3 regions of the Pseudaquabacterium inlustre genome follow, and region 2 is predicted to be linked to each of the others. Evidence: predicted binding sites of a transcription regulator. Region 2 holds the regulator's gene; each other region holds the start of a gene.
What was found. The regulator sigma-54, encoded in region 2, starts transcription at its own class of promoters, with help from an activator protein. The targets are predictions, from matches to a motif close to TGGCANGNAANCTGCTTT.
Positions count from the first base shown of each region.

Region 1: a site for sigma-54 is predicted at 2,206-2,223, ahead of pedF (cytochrome c-550 PedF). Genes of this name have one in related genera too.
Region 3: a site for sigma-54 is predicted at 2,027-2,044, ahead of AACH10_RS19050 (urease subunit gamma). Genes of this name have one in related genera too.

Region 1 covers NZ_JBBUTH010000001.1:853,267-858,408, reverse strand. The annotation lists gene AACH10_RS03690 (sigma-54-dependent Fis family transcriptional regulator) at 1-1,971, opposite strand, end outside; gene pedF (cytochrome c-550 PedF) at 2,267-2,752, shown strand; gene AACH10_RS03680 (substrate-binding periplasmic protein) at 2,868-3,734, shown strand; gene AACH10_RS03675 (GspE/PulE family protein) at 3,831-5,142, opposite strand, start outside.
Region 2 covers NZ_JBBUTH010000008.1:161,183-166,324, reverse strand. The annotation lists gene AACH10_RS15325 (thiol:disulfide interchange protein DsbA/DsbL) at 1-384, shown strand, start outside; gene lptA (lipopolysaccharide transport periplasmic protein LptA) at 528-1,187, shown strand; gene lptB (LPS export ABC transporter ATP-binding protein) at 1,217-1,993, shown strand; gene AACH10_RS15310 (RNA polymerase factor sigma-54) at 2,010-3,551, shown strand; gene AACH10_RS15305 (THUMP domain-containing class I SAM-dependent RNA methyltransferase) at 3,548-5,035, shown strand; gene AACH10_RS15300 (MFS transporter) at 5,036-5,142, opposite strand, start outside.
Region 3 covers NZ_JBBUTH010000009.1:360,013-365,154, forward strand. The annotation lists gene AACH10_RS19045 (ATP-binding protein) at 1-1,426, opposite strand, end outside; gene AACH10_RS19050 (urease subunit gamma) at 2,055-2,357, shown strand; gene AACH10_RS19055 (hypothetical protein) at 2,376-2,552, shown strand; gene AACH10_RS19060 (urease subunit beta) at 2,578-2,889, shown strand; gene ureC (urease subunit alpha) at 2,965-4,692, shown strand; gene ureE (urease accessory protein UreE) at 4,737-5,142, shown strand, end outside.

The DNA.
Region 1 (5,142 bases), on a different contig from region 2:
CTGCGGCAGCGTCATCGCGGCCAGCGGCTCGGCGCGCGGCAGCGCGGCGGCCTCGGCGCCCAGCGCGGCGCGCGACTCCTCGAGGAAGTCGTCCGACAGGTGCTCGCGCGTGATCACCGACTCGCTGGCGGCCATCACCGCGGCGGTGCGCAGCACGTTGAACAGCTGGCGCACATTGCCCGGCCAGGGGTAGCGCTCGAACAGGCGTACCACCTCGGGCGTGAGGTCGAGCCGGCGCGTGCCGCGCTCGTCGCCGCGGCCCTCGCCGAGCTGGCGGTCAAGGATGCGGCGCACCAGCACCATCAGGTCGCTGCGCTCGCGCAGCGGCGGCAGTCGCACGGCCAGGCCGTTGAGGCGGTAGAACAGATCCTCGCGGAACTGCTTGGCGTCGATCATCTCGCGCAGGTTGCGGTGCGTGGCGCAGATGATGGACACATCCACCGCCACGCTCTTGGTGCTGCCCAGCGGCGTGACCTGGCGCTCCTGCAGCACGCGCAGCAGGTGGGCCTGCAGGCCGATCGGCATGTCGCCGATCTCGTCGAGGAACAGCGTGCCGCCGTTGGCCTGCACGATCTTGCCCACCTGGCCTTTGCGGCGCGCGCCGGTGAAGGCGCCGTCCTCGTAGCCGAACAGCTCGGCCTCGATCAGGGTCTCGGGGATGGAGGCGCAGTTCACCGCCACGAAGGGCTGCTTGGCGCGGGCCGAATCCATGTGGATGGCGCGCGCCAGCAGCTCCTTGCCGGTGCCGGTCTCGCCCAGCACCAGGATCGGGATGTCGCGGTCGAGCACGCGGCGGATCTTGTCGATCACGCTGGCCACCTGGGCGTCGCCGGTGCGCAGCTGGTCGAGGCCGGAACTGCTGCGCTCGCTGCGCGGCGCCGCGGTGCCGATGCCGCCGCCGCCGCCGCTGGCCACCGGGCTGGCGCCGGCCTCGGCCGCGGTGCCGCTGCCGTCGAAGCCGGCCTCGCGCGTGCCGGCGGCCGGCTCGACCGCCGCCCCCGACACCGCCTCGGCCAGGCTGGTCCACACCGGCCAGTTGAAGCGGGCGTGGATGTGGAACTGGCGGCCGCCGTTCAGGTGCACCGGCATCGGCGTGGCCAGCGGGCTGCGGAAGCGATCGACCAGTGCGCCCACCGTGGTGCCGAACAGCGTGGTGAGGCTGTGCATGCGCAGCGCCGCGCCGCTCAGGCCCAGCTGCTCCAGCGCACCACGGTTGGCGCCGACGATCTTGCCGTCGGCGCTGATCGCCAGGATGCCCTCCATCAGCGTGCCGATGAACTCGACGCGGCTGTGGAAGTGCACCCGCATGACGTTGCGGTAGTCGTCCGTCAGCCAGTGGTTCTCGATCATGCGCGCCGACATCTTCACCAGCGCCATCGTGTGCTGGTGGTAGCTGCGCTGGTCGCCCGACACGTCCAGCACGCCCAGGATGTTGCCGCGCGGATCGAGGATGGGCGCGGCCGAGCAGGTGAGGAAGTGGTTGGCGTGCAGGTAGTGCTCGTCGGCGTGCACGAGCGTGGGCGTCTCTTCCACCAGGGCCGTGCCGATGGCATTGGTGCCCTTGGTGGTCTCGCTCCAGTTCACGCCCGGCTGCAGTGCCACCTTGCTGGCGCGGCTGAGGAAATCGTCGTCGCCGATCGAGTGGATGATGGTGCCCGTGGCATCGGTCAGCACCACCATGTTCTCGGTGTTCACGATCTGCTCGTAGAGCATCTCCATCACCGGCGCGGCATGCTCGTGCAGGCGGCGGTTGCGGTCGCGCACCACCACCATGTCGGGCCGGGCCAGCGGCGACAGATCGGGCGCGTCGATGCGCGACACGCCGAGTGCAGCGCAGCGTTCGTGCGACTGCTCGATCTTGTCGATGTGATCGTGGCCCAGATTGAGGCTGGAGGCGATCGGTCGGGCGGGCGCGTCGCTGGCGCGGCGGATGCCCTGACTACCGAACGCCGGGTGAAACGGCCCTCGCATGTGCTCTTCTCCTGCCCGCTCGGTGGCGGTTGTCTCCTGTCGCGGGCACCTCTCCCGGCGCCGCGGCGGCACACATCGCAAGACCCGGGCCGAGCCCGGATTGCTCCATATCGGCACAAAACCGCTACCGAGGGGCGCGATGGTAGCGCGAAGTGTCACGCGCAGGGTCGCCAGGGGGTGGGCCAGTGCGGATGCGCTGGGGCATCATCCGCGCTTCGCGGCCCAGGAATTGGATGGCATGGCGTTTGCAGACGGGCCCGCCGGTCGTGTTTCATCAATGGACGGAGACAGCAACATGTCGAGCACCTTCAAGCCCTCTTTCATCCTGCGCCGCGCCGGTGTGGCCGCCGCGCTGGCCCTGGCCGCCGCCACCGCCTGGTCGCACGGCGACGTGACGCCGCAGGCCGTGGACACCAAGGACCTGCCCCAACTGGGCGAGCAGTGGCGTGCCGAGAACCCGTATCGCAAGAACGACAAGGCGATCAAGATCGGCACCTCGGCCTACAACCAGAACTGCGCCCGCTGCCACGGCCTGGAGGCCATCTCCGGTGGCATCGCGCCCGATCTGCGCAAGCTCGACAACGAGTGCGCCGGCCTGAAGGACGAGAAGAAGCGCGCCGCCTGCGTGAAGGACGTGGACGACTACTACCTGTCCAGCGTGCGCCGCGGCAAGGTGCGCAACGGCGCCGTCTACATGCCCCCGTTCGAAGGCATCCTGAACCAGGAAGCCATGTGGTCGATCAAGGCCTATCTGGAGACGCGCCGCGAGCGCGCCTTCTGATCGCGCGCCTGCCGGTCTGACCCGGGCGACGACCTGGGCAAGTTGACCGCCGTGACCCCGCCGGCCTCAGGGCCGGGGGTGGCGGTTCGATACTGCGTCACCCCCTGGAGACACCATGACGCAACGAGATCCGGCGGCCCTGGGCCGCCGCCAACTGCTGGCCGCCGGCGCGGCCGCGCTGGCCACCACGGCCACGCCGCTGGCCGCGCTGGCGCAGGACGGCCAGAGCGCGCTGGCGCGCATCCGCGCCCGTGGCACCCTCACCGTGGGCCTGTACCACGAGCTGCCGCCGTTCCATGTGGACGGCAAGGGCATCGAGGTGGAGATGGCCAACGCGCTGGCCCAGGCGCTGGGCGTCAAGGCCTCGCTGCTGCCCTTCCATGCCGGCGAGAACATGGACGACGACCTGCGCAACATGGTCTGGAAGGGGCATTACCTGGGCTGGGGCCCGGCCGATGTGCTGCTGCACGTTCCGGTGGACCGCCCGCTGATGCTGGGCAACCCGAAGGTGCAGATCTTCGCGCCGTACTTCCGTGAGCGGGTGATGATCGCCCGCGACCTGAAGGCCGTGCCCAAGTTCGATTCGCTGGACGACATCGCGGCGCAGCAGCGCATCGCGGTGCCAGGCCTGAGTCTGGCGGGCTGGCTGCTGATCGGCGCCGACGGCGGCAAGTACCGCGAGCGCCTGGTCACCAAGCTGAAGGACGGCTGCGAGGCCGCCCGCGCGCTGGCGGCCGGCGAGGTGGCGGCCGCGGCTGGCCATGCGTCGGAGCTGGAGTCGGTGCTGGGCGGCGACCCGCGCTTCTCGATCGAGCCGCTGCCCATCCCGCGCGGCCGCGACGGCTGGGCCGTGGGCTGTGCGGTGAAGAAGGAGTCCGAGGACCTGGCGCAGGCGGTGCAGGCCGCGATGAACGGCCTGGCGACCTCGGGCGAGCTCAAGCGCATGTTCAACGCTGCCAAGGTGACCTGGCGGCAGCCTTGAACTGGGGCACCCGGCCTCGCGGTGACGCGGGGCCACCTGCCGGGCGGGTCGCCGGCCGGCTTGGGGCGGCCCGGCGCTCGGTCGGCGCCGCTTCGATCAGCTGTTGCTGGTGGCTCTGACCTCGTCGATCGAGGTCAGGCCGGCCAGCACCTTCAGGATGCCGTCCTGGCGCAGCGTGCGCATGCCTTCGCGCATGCCCAGGGCCTGGATCTGCTCGGCCGCGGCCGTGGTCTGGATCAGGTGGCGCTGTTCGCGGCTGATCAGCAGCAGCTCGTGCAGGCCCACGCGGCCCGAGTAGCCGCTGCCGTTGCAGCGCTTGCAACCGGGCGCGTGGTGGCGCAGCAGCGCGCCGTCCTGCCCGTAGCGCTGCGTCCAGTCGGCCAGCAGCGCATCGCGCGTGGGAGCCGCTGCGCCGTCCGGGTAGGCGTGCAGGTACTCGTCGAGCAGCAGCTCGGTTTCTTCCAGCGTGGCCGGTTGCGCGGTGACGCACTGCGGGCACCAGCGCCGCACCAGGCGCTGCGCCAGCACGGCCAGCAGGCTGTCGGCGAAGCTGAACGGGTCCATGCCCATGTCCAGCAGGCGGATCACGGTCTCGGGCGCGCTGTTGGTGTGCAGCGTGCTCAGCACCAGGTGGCCGGTCAGCGAGGCCTCGATGGCCATCTGCGCGGTCTCCTTGTCGCGGATCTCGCCCACCATCACCACGTCGGGGTCGGCGCGCAGGAAGGCGCGTAGCGCATTCGCGAAGGTCCAGTCGATGCGCGCGTTCACCTGCACCTGGCGCAGGCCGGGCTGGCTGATTTCCACCGGGTCCTCGGCCGTCCAGATCTTGCGGTCGGGCGTGTTCAGATGCGCCAGCGCGGCGTGCAGCGTGGTCGTCTTGCCGCTGCCGGTGGGGCCCACGCACAGCACCATGCCGTAGGGACGCTCGATGGCGTGCTTCAGCCGTGACAGCGTGTCGGGCTGCATGCCCATGCTCTCCAGCGGCAGCGCGCGGGCGCTGGCCAGCAGGCGCATCACCACGTCCTCGTAGCCGCTGGCGGTGGGGATGGTGGCCACGCGCAGCTCGAGCTTCTGGCCCGGCACCCAGCGGCCGAAGTTGATCTTGCCGTCCTGCGGCTTGCGCTTCTCGGAAATGTCGAGGTCGCACATGATCTTCAGCCGCGCCACCATCGCGCTGCGGTAGCTGGCCGGCAGCTCGATGTAGGGCCGCAGCACGCCGTCGCGGCGGAAGCGCACCTGCACCTTGGCCGGGCTGGGCGGGCATTCGATGTGGATGTCCGAGACGCCCTGCGCGCGCGCCTCCTGGATCATGGTGTTGATCAGGCGCACCAGCGAGTTGTCGCTCTGCTCGATGGCCGGGCCTTCGTCGGCGTCGCTGCCCTGCTCGATCTCGAGGTTGGCCAGCAGC
Region 2 (5,142 bases):
GTCTCGATCTCGTTCCGCCCGAACCAGGAGCCGCTGCAGCGCCTGTACTACGCGCTGGAGGCCCTGGGCCAGGTCGAGGCGCTGCACCGCAAGGTGTTCAACGCCGTGCACATCGAGCGCAAGCCGTTCAACAACGACGCCGACGTGCTGGCCTGGGCCCAGGCCAGTGGTGCCGATGGCGCCAAGATCGTCGAGGCGATGAAGAGCTTCGGCGTGGCCACCAAGGTGCGCCTGGCGCGCCAGCTGGCCGAGGGCTATGGCATCGACGGCGTGCCCACGCTGGGCGTGCAGGGCCGCTGGCGCACCGCGCCGTCGATGGCCGGCAGCGAGGTTCGCGCACTGGCCGTCACCGACGCGCTGATCGCGATGGCGCGCAAGGCCTGATACATCCTCTGGAAAACCCTGGGTTTCTGACGCCGCGCTGACGGCGTCACCAAGGCCCACCGGATGCCACAGATTTGGCATCCGGGTATTCCGCAGCGAACGGCACTTGGGCCTAGAATGGTCTGCAAGTTTTGTGCCGTTCGATGCCCATCCTGCCCGCCCTCACCCCGTCCGCCGCCCGGCTGCTGCCCGGTGCCGCCCTGGCCTTGACGCTGGCGGTGGCCGGACCGGCGCTGGCCGAGCGCGCCGACCGCACCAAGCCGATGGCGCTGGAAAGCGATCAGCCCTGCGTGGTGAACCTGGCCAAGCAGATCAGCCAGTGCAGCGGCAACGTGGTGATCAGCCAGGGCACGCTGCTGTTGCGCGCCGACAAGCTGGAGGTGCGTGAGACGCCCGAAGGCTGGCAGGTGGTGCAGGCCAGCGGCACGGCCGACAAGCCGGCCCGCGTGAAGCAAAAGCGCGACGGCATCGACGAGAGCGTCGAGGGCCAGGCCCAGCGCATCGACTACGACAGCAAGACCGGCGTGATCCGCTTCGAAGGCGCGGCCGTGGTGCGGCGCCTGCGCGGCGCCACGCTGGCCGATGAGATCCAGGGCGCGCGCATCGTCTGGGACGGCCAGGCCGAGACCTTCAATGTGCAGGGCGGTGGGGCCACCACCGCCACCAACCCCGGCGGCCGCGTGCGCGCGGTGATCACGCCACGCCCCGGCACCGAGGCCGCCGCCGCGATGGCCGCCGAGGCCGCGTCCGCACCCGCGCAGGCCCCGCTGAAGAGCACGCCGGCCCTCGGGGAGCGGCGGTGACATCCGCCCAGGCGCCAGAGCGCGTGGCGATGGCGGCGCAGCCCCCGATCGGCCAGAGCCAAGGGCTCCAAGGGCTGACGGTCCAGGGGCTGCAAAAGAGCTACGGCTCGCGCCAGGTGGTCAAGGAAGTGCACCTGGCCGTGGGCGCCGGCGAGGTGGTGGGCCTGCTGGGCCCCAACGGCGCCGGCAAGACCACCACCTTCTACATGGTGGTGGGTCTGGTGCGTGCCGATGCCGGCGAGATCCGCATCGACGGCCAGGCCGTGCAAGGCAAGCCCATCCACCAGCGCGCGCGCATGGGCCTGAGCTACCTGCCGCAGGAAGCCTCGATCTTCCGCAAGCTCACGGTCGAGGAGAACGTGCGTGCGGTGCTCGAGCTGCAGGTGGGCGCCGACGGCCGGCCGCTGGCGGCCACCGAGATCCAGCAGCGCCTGGACGGCCTGCTGCACGACCTGAGCATCGAGAAGCTGCGCGACTCGCCGGCGCCGGCACTGTCGGGCGGCGAGCGTCGCCGTGTCGAGATCGCCCGCGCGCTGGCCACGCAGCCGCGCTTCATCCTGCTCGACGAGCCCTTCGCTGGCGTCGATCCGATCGCGGTGATCGAGATCCAGCGCATCATCGGCTTCCTGAAGCAGCGCGGCATCGGCGTGCTGATCACCGACCACAACGTGCGCGAGATGCTGGGCATCTGCGACCGCGCCTACATCATCAGCGAGGGGCGCGTGCTGGCCGAAGGCACGCCGTCCGAGATCGTCGAGAACGCCGACGTTCGCCGGGTGTACCTCGGCGAGCATTTCAAGATGTGATGACAGGCCCGAAGTCATGAAGCCTTCATTGCAGGTCCGCCTGTCGCAGCACCTGGCGCTGACGCCCCAGCTGCAGCAATCGATCCGCCTGCTGCAACTCTCCACGCTGGAGCTGCACCAGGAAATCGAGCAGATGCTCGAGGCCAATCCCTTCCTCGACGTGGAGGACGGCGGCGACGACTCGCTGGCCTATGGCCTGGAACGCGTGGCCGCCACGCCGGAGAGCGGTGCCGGCGCCGAGCGCGAGAAGGAGCGCCTGAGCGAGCGCGAGGACGCCGGCAGCGACGAGCCTGCCGGCGTGGACACCGCCGAGTTCGGCGCCACCGAGCGCGACGACTGGGAGAACGGCACCGAGCGTGACGACTTCGACGGCATCCGCGAGGCGCCCAGCAACAGCCCCTCGGGCAGCGGCGACGACGACTTCGAGCCGGTGGACGCGGCCAGCAGCGGCCCCACGCTGCAGGAGCACCTGCGCCGCCAGCTGCTGGGCATGCGCCTGTCGGACGAAGACGCGGCCACCGTGATGGTGCTGATCGAGAGCCTGGACGAGGACGGCTGGCTGGCCGACCCGCTGGCCGAGATCGCCGAGCGCGTGGCCGCCTCGCTGGACATCCCCGAAGACGACCTGGAGGCGCGCGAAGACCTGTTCGAGCGCCTGCGCTGCGGCCTGAAGTGGCTGCAGAGCCTGGAGCCCACCGGCGTGGGCGCCGCCAACCTGGGTGAGTGCCTGTGCCTGCAACTGCGCGAGAAGCCGGCCAGCCCGGCGCGCAAGCTGGCCATGCGCATTGCCGAGCAGCACCTCGAGCTGCTGGCGCGGCGCGACATGAAGAAGCTGACGCAGGCCACCGGCGCTGATGAAGCGCTGCTGCGCGAGGCCCAGGCGCTGATCCTGACCTGCGAGCCCAAGCCGGGCCGGCCGTTCACGCGCGCCGAGGCCAACATCATCGTGCCCGACGTCATCGTGCAGAAGGCCGGGCGCGGCTGGAAGGCCGTGCTCAACCCCGACGTGATGCCCAAGCTGAAGATCAACGACCTCTATGCGCAGGCCATCCGCGGCCAGCGCAACGGGGCCGCGGGTGGGCTGTCGTCGCGGCTGCAGGAGGCGCGCTGGTTCATGAAGAACATCCTGCAGCGCTTCGACACCATCCTGCGCGTCAGCCAGGCCATCGTCGAGCGGCAGAAGGGCTTCTTCACCCACGGCGAGATCGCGATGAAGCCGCTGGTGCTGCGCGAAATCGCCGACGAACTGGGCCTGCACGAGAGCACGATCTCGCGCGTGACCACGGCCAAGTACATGAACACGCCGTTCGGCACCTTCGAGCTGAAGTACTTCTTCGGCTCCAGCCTGAACACCGAGGCCGGCGGCAACGCCAGCTCCACCGCCGTGCGCGCGCTGATCAAGCAGCTGGTGGCCAACGAAGACCCGGCCAAGCCGCTGTCGGACAGCCAGCTGTCGGACATGCTGTCCGAGCAGGGCATCCAGGTGGCGCGGCGCACGGTGGCCAAGTACCGCGAGGCGCTGAAGATCGCGCCCGCCAACCTGCGCAAAGCCCTTTGACCAAGACCCCCCGTCCGCCGATCGGCGGCTACAAGACCCAGCGCCACACCGAGGCGCGTGGGCCCGGCCCGCGTTCCGGCGGCCCTGGCGGTCCGGCCATGCGCGGTCCCGGTGGCCCCGGCATGCCGGCCCGCGGCCCGGTGCGCCTGCCCGTCAAGGCCATCGCGCCGGTGGGCGACACGCCGGTGTCGCTGTTCCTGCCCTGTGCCGCTGGCGTCGAGCCGCTGCTGGCCGACGAGGTGGCGGCCCTGCTGGGCGTGGACCGCGCCGTGGTGCCGGCCGACCCCAGCCGCCGCCGCGTGGTGGAGCAGCGTGGCGGCGTGCAGGTGCTGGGCGATGCCCGCGTGGCGATGCAGCTGAACCTGCACAGCCGCCTGGCGCAGCGCGTGCTGTGGCCGCTGGCCTTCGGCCCCTACGAGAGCGAGCACGACCTGTACGACCTGGCGCGCCGCGTGCCGTGGGGCGACTGGATCACGCCCGAGCAGACCTTCCGCATCGACACCAGCGCCACGCGCAGTCCGCTGCAGAGCCTGAACTTCGCCACGCTGCGCGTGAAGGACGCGCTGTGCGATGTGCTGCGCGACGCCACCGGCAGCCGCCCCAGCGTCGACACCCGCCACCCCGATCTGCCGCTGGTGCTGCACCTGACGGCCGACACCGCGTCGCTGTATGCCGACACCTCGGGCGAGGCGCTGTTCAAGCGCGGCTGGCGCGACGAGCGCGATGGCGGCCTGAAGGGCGAGGCGCCACTGAAGGAAACCCTGGCCGCCGCGATGCTGGCCGCCGCCGGCTGGCAGGGCCGGCCCGAAGACGGTGCGCTGCTCGACCCCTGCTGCGGCGCCGGCACCATCGCCATCGAGGCCGCGCAGATCGCCTGTGGCATCGCGCCGGGGCTGAAGCGCCGCTTCGCCTTCGAGCGCATGCTGCCGTTCCGCACGCAACTGTCCGCCTGGGGCCAGCTGAAGGCCGAGGCGCAGGCGGCCGTGCACGCGCCGGCCGTGGCCATCCACGCCGGTGACGTGAGCTTCCGCATGACCGACTTCGCCGCGCGCAATGCCCAGCGCGCCGGCGTCGGCCATGCCATCGTCTTCAAGACCGCCGACGCGCTGCAGCGCCCGCCGCCGGCCGAGGCCGGCCTGCTGGTGTTCAACCCGCCGTACGGCGAGCGCATCGAGGCCAAGGGCTCGCGCGGCGAGCGCGGCGCCGAGCGCGCGGTGCGCGAGGGCTTCGCTGAAGGCCCTGCGGGTGCGCCCGAGGGCGAGAAGGACGCCGCCGGCGCCGCCTTCTTCAGCGGCCTGGCCGCGCACTGGAAGCGCGCCTATGCCGGCTGGACGGCCTGGGTGCTCAGCCCCGACATGAAGCTGCCGCAGGCCCTGCGCCTGAAGGAAGCCCGCCGCGTGCCGATGTGGAACGGTCCGATCGAGTGCCGGCTGTTCCGCTTCGACCTGATCGCCGGCTCGGCGCGGGCGCCGCGCGCCGAGTGATCAGCGCGCCGGCCGCACCTGGCGCAGCCACAGCAGCGCGGCCCCCATCAGCGCCAGCGGCAGCAGCGCGCCCAGGTTCATGGCCTGCCAGCCGCCGGTGGTGACCA
Region 3 (5,142 bases), on a different contig from region 2:
GCGGCGACGCCACCATGGCCACGGCCAGCGCGATCATGGCCGAGAAGGCCTGCGGCCCCGGCCCGAAGGCGCCCAGGTGCGCCGCCACGCTGGCCACCGAGGCGATGCCCATCGCGCCCACGCCCACCGGGTTGATGTCGTGCAGGTGGGCGCGGCGGAACTCGATGCCCGGTGGGCTCAGGCCCAGCGGCTTGTTGATCACCAGATCGGCCACCACGGCCATGATCCAGGCGATGGCGATGTTGCTGAACAGGCCCAGCACATGGCCCAGCGCCTGGAACACGTTCATCTCCATCAGCACCAGGGCGATGGCGGTGTTGAACACCACCCACACCACGCGGCCGGGGTGGCTGTGGGTCACGCGCGAGAAGAAGTTGCTCCAGGCCAGGCTGCCGGCATAGGCGTTGGTGACGTTGATCTTGAGCTGCGACACCAGCACGAACAGCGCGGTGGCCGCCACGGCCCAGCTGTAGTTGGGGAACACGTACTCCCAGGCCGCCAGGTACATCTGGTTGGGATCGACCGCGCGCTCGGCCGGCACCATGTGCTGCAGCGCCAGCCAGGCCAGCACCACGCCGGCCAGCATCTTGGCCACGCCCACGATCACCCAGCCCGGCCCGCCCAGCAGCGTGCCGGCCCACCAGTGGGCGGCGCGGCCGGGCTTCTTCTCGGGCATGAAGCGCAGGTAGTCGGCCTGCTCACCCATCTGCGTGATCAGCGCAATGCCCACGGTGAGCGCGGCGCCGAAGTCCAGCCAGTGAAAGCCCGAATGCCCCGACACGCCGGCCGAACGGGTGAGCCCAGCCAGTTCACCCGGCGAGCGCACCAGCAGCACGGCAAAGGGCAGCACCAGCATCAGCAGCCACAGCGGCTGGGTCCACACCTGCAGCCGGCTGATCACCGTGACGCCATGCGTGACCAGCGGGATCACGACCAGTGCACACAGGCCGTAGCCCCAGGCCGGCGGGATGTCGAAGGCCAGTTCCAGCGCGTAGGCCATCACCGCGGCCTCGAGCGCGAAGAAGATGAAGGTGAAGCTGGCGTAGATGAGGCTGGTGATGGTGCTGCCCAGGTACCCGAAGCCGGCGCCGCGGGTGAGCAGGTCCATGTCCACACCGTAACGCGCGGCGTACACGCTGATCGGCAGGCCGGCCAGGAAGATGATCAGCCCGGTGGCCAGGATGGCGAGCGCGGCGTTCATGAAGCCGTGCTGCACCAGCAGCGTGGCGCCCACGGCCTCCAGGATCAGGAACGAGGCCGCACCGAACGCGGTGTTGGCCACGCGCCATTCGCTCCACTTGCGGAACGCGCGGGGGGTGAAGCGCAGCGCATAGTCTTCCAGCGTCTCGCTGGCCACCCAGCGGTTGTAGTCGCGTCGGAAGGTGACCACTTGCTGCGGTGGCGCGGCGGGGGGCGCGGAATGCATGCCTGTGCCCCATCAAGAATCGCGCCCGCACTGGGACGGTGCCATTTGCCGCATGCGCACCACTCAAGCGCATTCACGCACCGATTCAATGCAGCGGCGCCGGTTGGCACCGAAGCTGTGCTACCAATGTGGGCCTGCCGCTTCCTGTGCGAGGCCGAGGCCACCGGGTGGCCGGCTGGCTCCGTGTCCTCCGGGCCTTCGGCCCTCCCCCTTTTACCTACGCCACCCGGCCACCCGGCGTCCTCGGCCCGACACATTTCCGCTTGCCGAGGAAAACGACGCCCCGCACCGCGTGGTGCGTCTGCCTCGGGGCGGCCGGGCCTGGGGTGGGGTGAATCTGCGCCGCCGAGCAGCGCAGGCCGGGTGGCGGTGCGCCGAGAGGCGCACATCGACAACTGACTTGCGGCGCTTGTCCGACCACAGCGAGCGTGAGCGAGCGGCGGGAGTTGCGCCGCACCAGCCACCCGGCTGAGCAGCGCAGGGAAGCCCACGGCAAAGCCGTGGGCCAAGCAGTTGAGCCCCACCCCAGGCCCGGCCGCCCCGAGGCCGCTCGGTCTCAGCATGCATGGCAGGCCGAACTCAAAACCGGCAAGAATCACATGGCACCAATCATGCAAAGCACGCTGCCATGGACCTCACCCCCCGCGAGAAAGACAAACTGCTGATCTTCACCGCTGCCTTGCTGGCTGAGCGGCGCAAGGCACGTGGCCTGAAGCTCAACCACCCCGAGGCGGTGGCCCTGATCACGGCCGCCATCATGGAAGGCGCCCGCGACGGCAAGACCGTGGCCGCGCTGATGAGTGAAGGCAAGACCGTGCTCGCCCGCAGCGACGTGATGGAGGGTGTGGCCGAGATGATTCCCGAGATCCAGGTGGAAGCCACCTTCCCCGACGGCACCAAGCTGGTGACCGTGCATCAACCCATTGCCTGAGTGCCGGAGCGACACGCCATGATGTTCAAGCGACTCACCGCCGCCAGCCTGCTGGCCTGCACCACGCTCACCGCCCTGGCGCATGACGGCCATGGCCTGCCCGGCGCCAGCCACTGGCATGCCGGCGACGCCCTGCTGTGGCTGGCCGGTGTGGCCGTGGCCGCCGTCGTCTACCTCGGCGACCGCCGCCGCTGACCCCCTCACCCCGGAGCCGCTGCGCATGATCCCTGGCGAACTGCTCACCGACGAGGGCGAGCTCGAACTCAATCCCGGCCGCCGCACCCTCACCGTCACGGTGCAGAACAGCGGCGACCGGCCCATCCAGGTGGGCAGCCATTACCACTTTGCCGAGACCAACGGCGCGCTGCAGTTCGACCGCGAGGCCGCCCGTGGCATGCGCCTGAACATCGCCAGCGGCACGGCCGTGCGCTTCGAGCCCGGCCAGCAACGCACTGTGGAACTGGTGGACTACGCCGGCAACCGCACCGTCTACGGCTTCCGCGGCCTCATCCAGGGAAAACTCTCAACATGATGCCCCCACGCTCACTTCGTTCACTGCCCCCCGAGGGGGCGACTCAGGCCCTTCGGGCGGCCGGGCGGGCCTGACATGGCGACCATCCACCGCCGCGCCTATGCCGAGATGTTCGGCCCCACCGTGGGCGACCGCCTGCGCCTGGCCGACACCGGCCTGATCCTCGAGGTCGAGGACGACCTGACACTGCGTGCCGGCGGCTATGGCGAAGAGGTCAAGTTCGGCGGCGGCAAGACCATCCGCGACGGCATGGGCCAAAGCCAGGTGCCCAACGGCCCCGGCCTGCGCGAGGCCTGTGATCTGGTGATCACCAACGCGGTGATCGTCGACCACTGGGGCATCGTCAAGGCCGACATCGGCATCAAGGGCTCGCGCATCGTCGGCATCGGCAAGGCCGGCAACCCCGATGTGCAGCCGGGCATCGATCTCGTCATCGGCCCCGGCACCGAGATCCTGTCGGCCGAAGGCATGATCGTCACCGCCGGCGGCATCGACAGCCACATCCACTTCATCTGCCCGCAGCAGATCGAAGAGGCGCTGATGTCGGGCGTCACCACCATGCTGGGCGGCGGCACCGGGCCGGCCACCGGCACCTTCGCCACCACCTGCACGCCGGGGCCCGAGAACATCCGCCGCATGCTGCTGGCGGCCGAGGCCTTCCCGATGAACCTGGGCTTCCTGGGCAAAGGCAACGCCAGCCGCCCCGAAGCCCTGCTGCAGCAGATCGAAGCCGGCGCCATCGGCCTGAAGCTGCACGAGGACTGGGGCACCACGCCGAGCGCCATCGACAGCTGCCTGGGCGTGGCCGAGGTCACCGACACCCAGGTGTCCATCCACAGCGACACGCTCAACGAGAGCGGCTTCGTCGAAGACACCGTGGCCGCCACCAAGGGCCGCACGCTGTGCGCCTTCCACACCGAAGGCGCGGGCGGCGGCCATGCCCCCGACATCCTGCGCGTGGTGGGCGAGGCCAACTTCCTGCCCAGCAGCACCAACCCCACGATGCCCTACACCGCCAACACGGTGGACGAGCACCTGGACATGCTGATGGTCTGCCACCACCTCGATGCCAGCATCGCCGAGGACCTGGCCTTCGCCGAAAGCCGCATCCGCCGCGAGACCATCGCCGCCGAGGACGTGCTGCACGACCTGGGTGCCATCAGCATGATGAGCAGCGACAGCCAGGCCATGGGCCGCGTGGGCGAGGTCATCATCCGCACCTGGCAGACGGCGCACAAGATGAAGGCCCAGCGCGGCGCGCTGGCCGGCGACTCGTCGCGCAACGACAACCAGCGCATCAAGCGCTACATCGCCAAGTACACGATCAACCCGGCGCTGGCCAACGGCATCGCGCACGAGGTGGGCTCGATCCGCTCGGGCAAGTGGGCCGACCTGGTGCTGTGGCGCCCGGCCTTCTTCGGCGTCAAGCCCAGCGTCATCGTCAAGGGTGGCTTCATCGCCGCCGCGGCCATGGGCGACCCCAACGCCAGCATCCCCACGCCCCAGCCGGTGCACTACCGGCCGATGTTCGGCAGCTTCGGCAAGGCGGTGGGCACGGGATCCATCAGCTTCGTCAGCCGCTCGGCCCTGGCCAGCGGTGCCGCCGAGAGCTACGGTCTGGCCCGCCACCTGTCGGCGGTGCGCGACTGCCGCACGGTGAAGAAGACCGACATGCTGCTGAACAACGCCATGCCGGTGATGGAGATCGACGCCCAGACCTACGAGGTGCGCGCCGACGGCCAGCTGCTCACCTGCGAGCCGGCCACCGTGCTGCCGATGGCGCAGAAGTACTTCCTGTTCTGACCCTGGCCCGGGCGGCGGCACGTGGCTGCCGCGACAATGCCGCCATGCTCACCGTCAACAAACTCATTCCCCAGGGCCGCGGCCTGGCCAGCGTGCTGGTCAAGCGCGCCGCCACCGTTGAACTCGACTGGGACGTGCGGCAGAAAAGCCGCTTCGAGGCCACCGACAGCCAGGGCCGGCAGATCGGCGTGTTCCTGCCGCGCGGCACGCTGGTGCGCGGTGGTGATGTGCTGGTGGCCGAAGACGGCTCGCTGGTGAAGGTGAACGCCGCGCCGCAGCCGGTGCTGGTGGTGCGCCACTGCAGCGAGCACGGCACGCCCTTCGACCTGCTGCGCGCCGCCTACCACCTGGGCAACCGCCATGTGGCGCTGGAACTGCAGCCCGACCACCTGAAGCTCGAACCCGACCATGTGCTGGCCGACATGCTGCGCCAGCAGCACCTGATCGTGA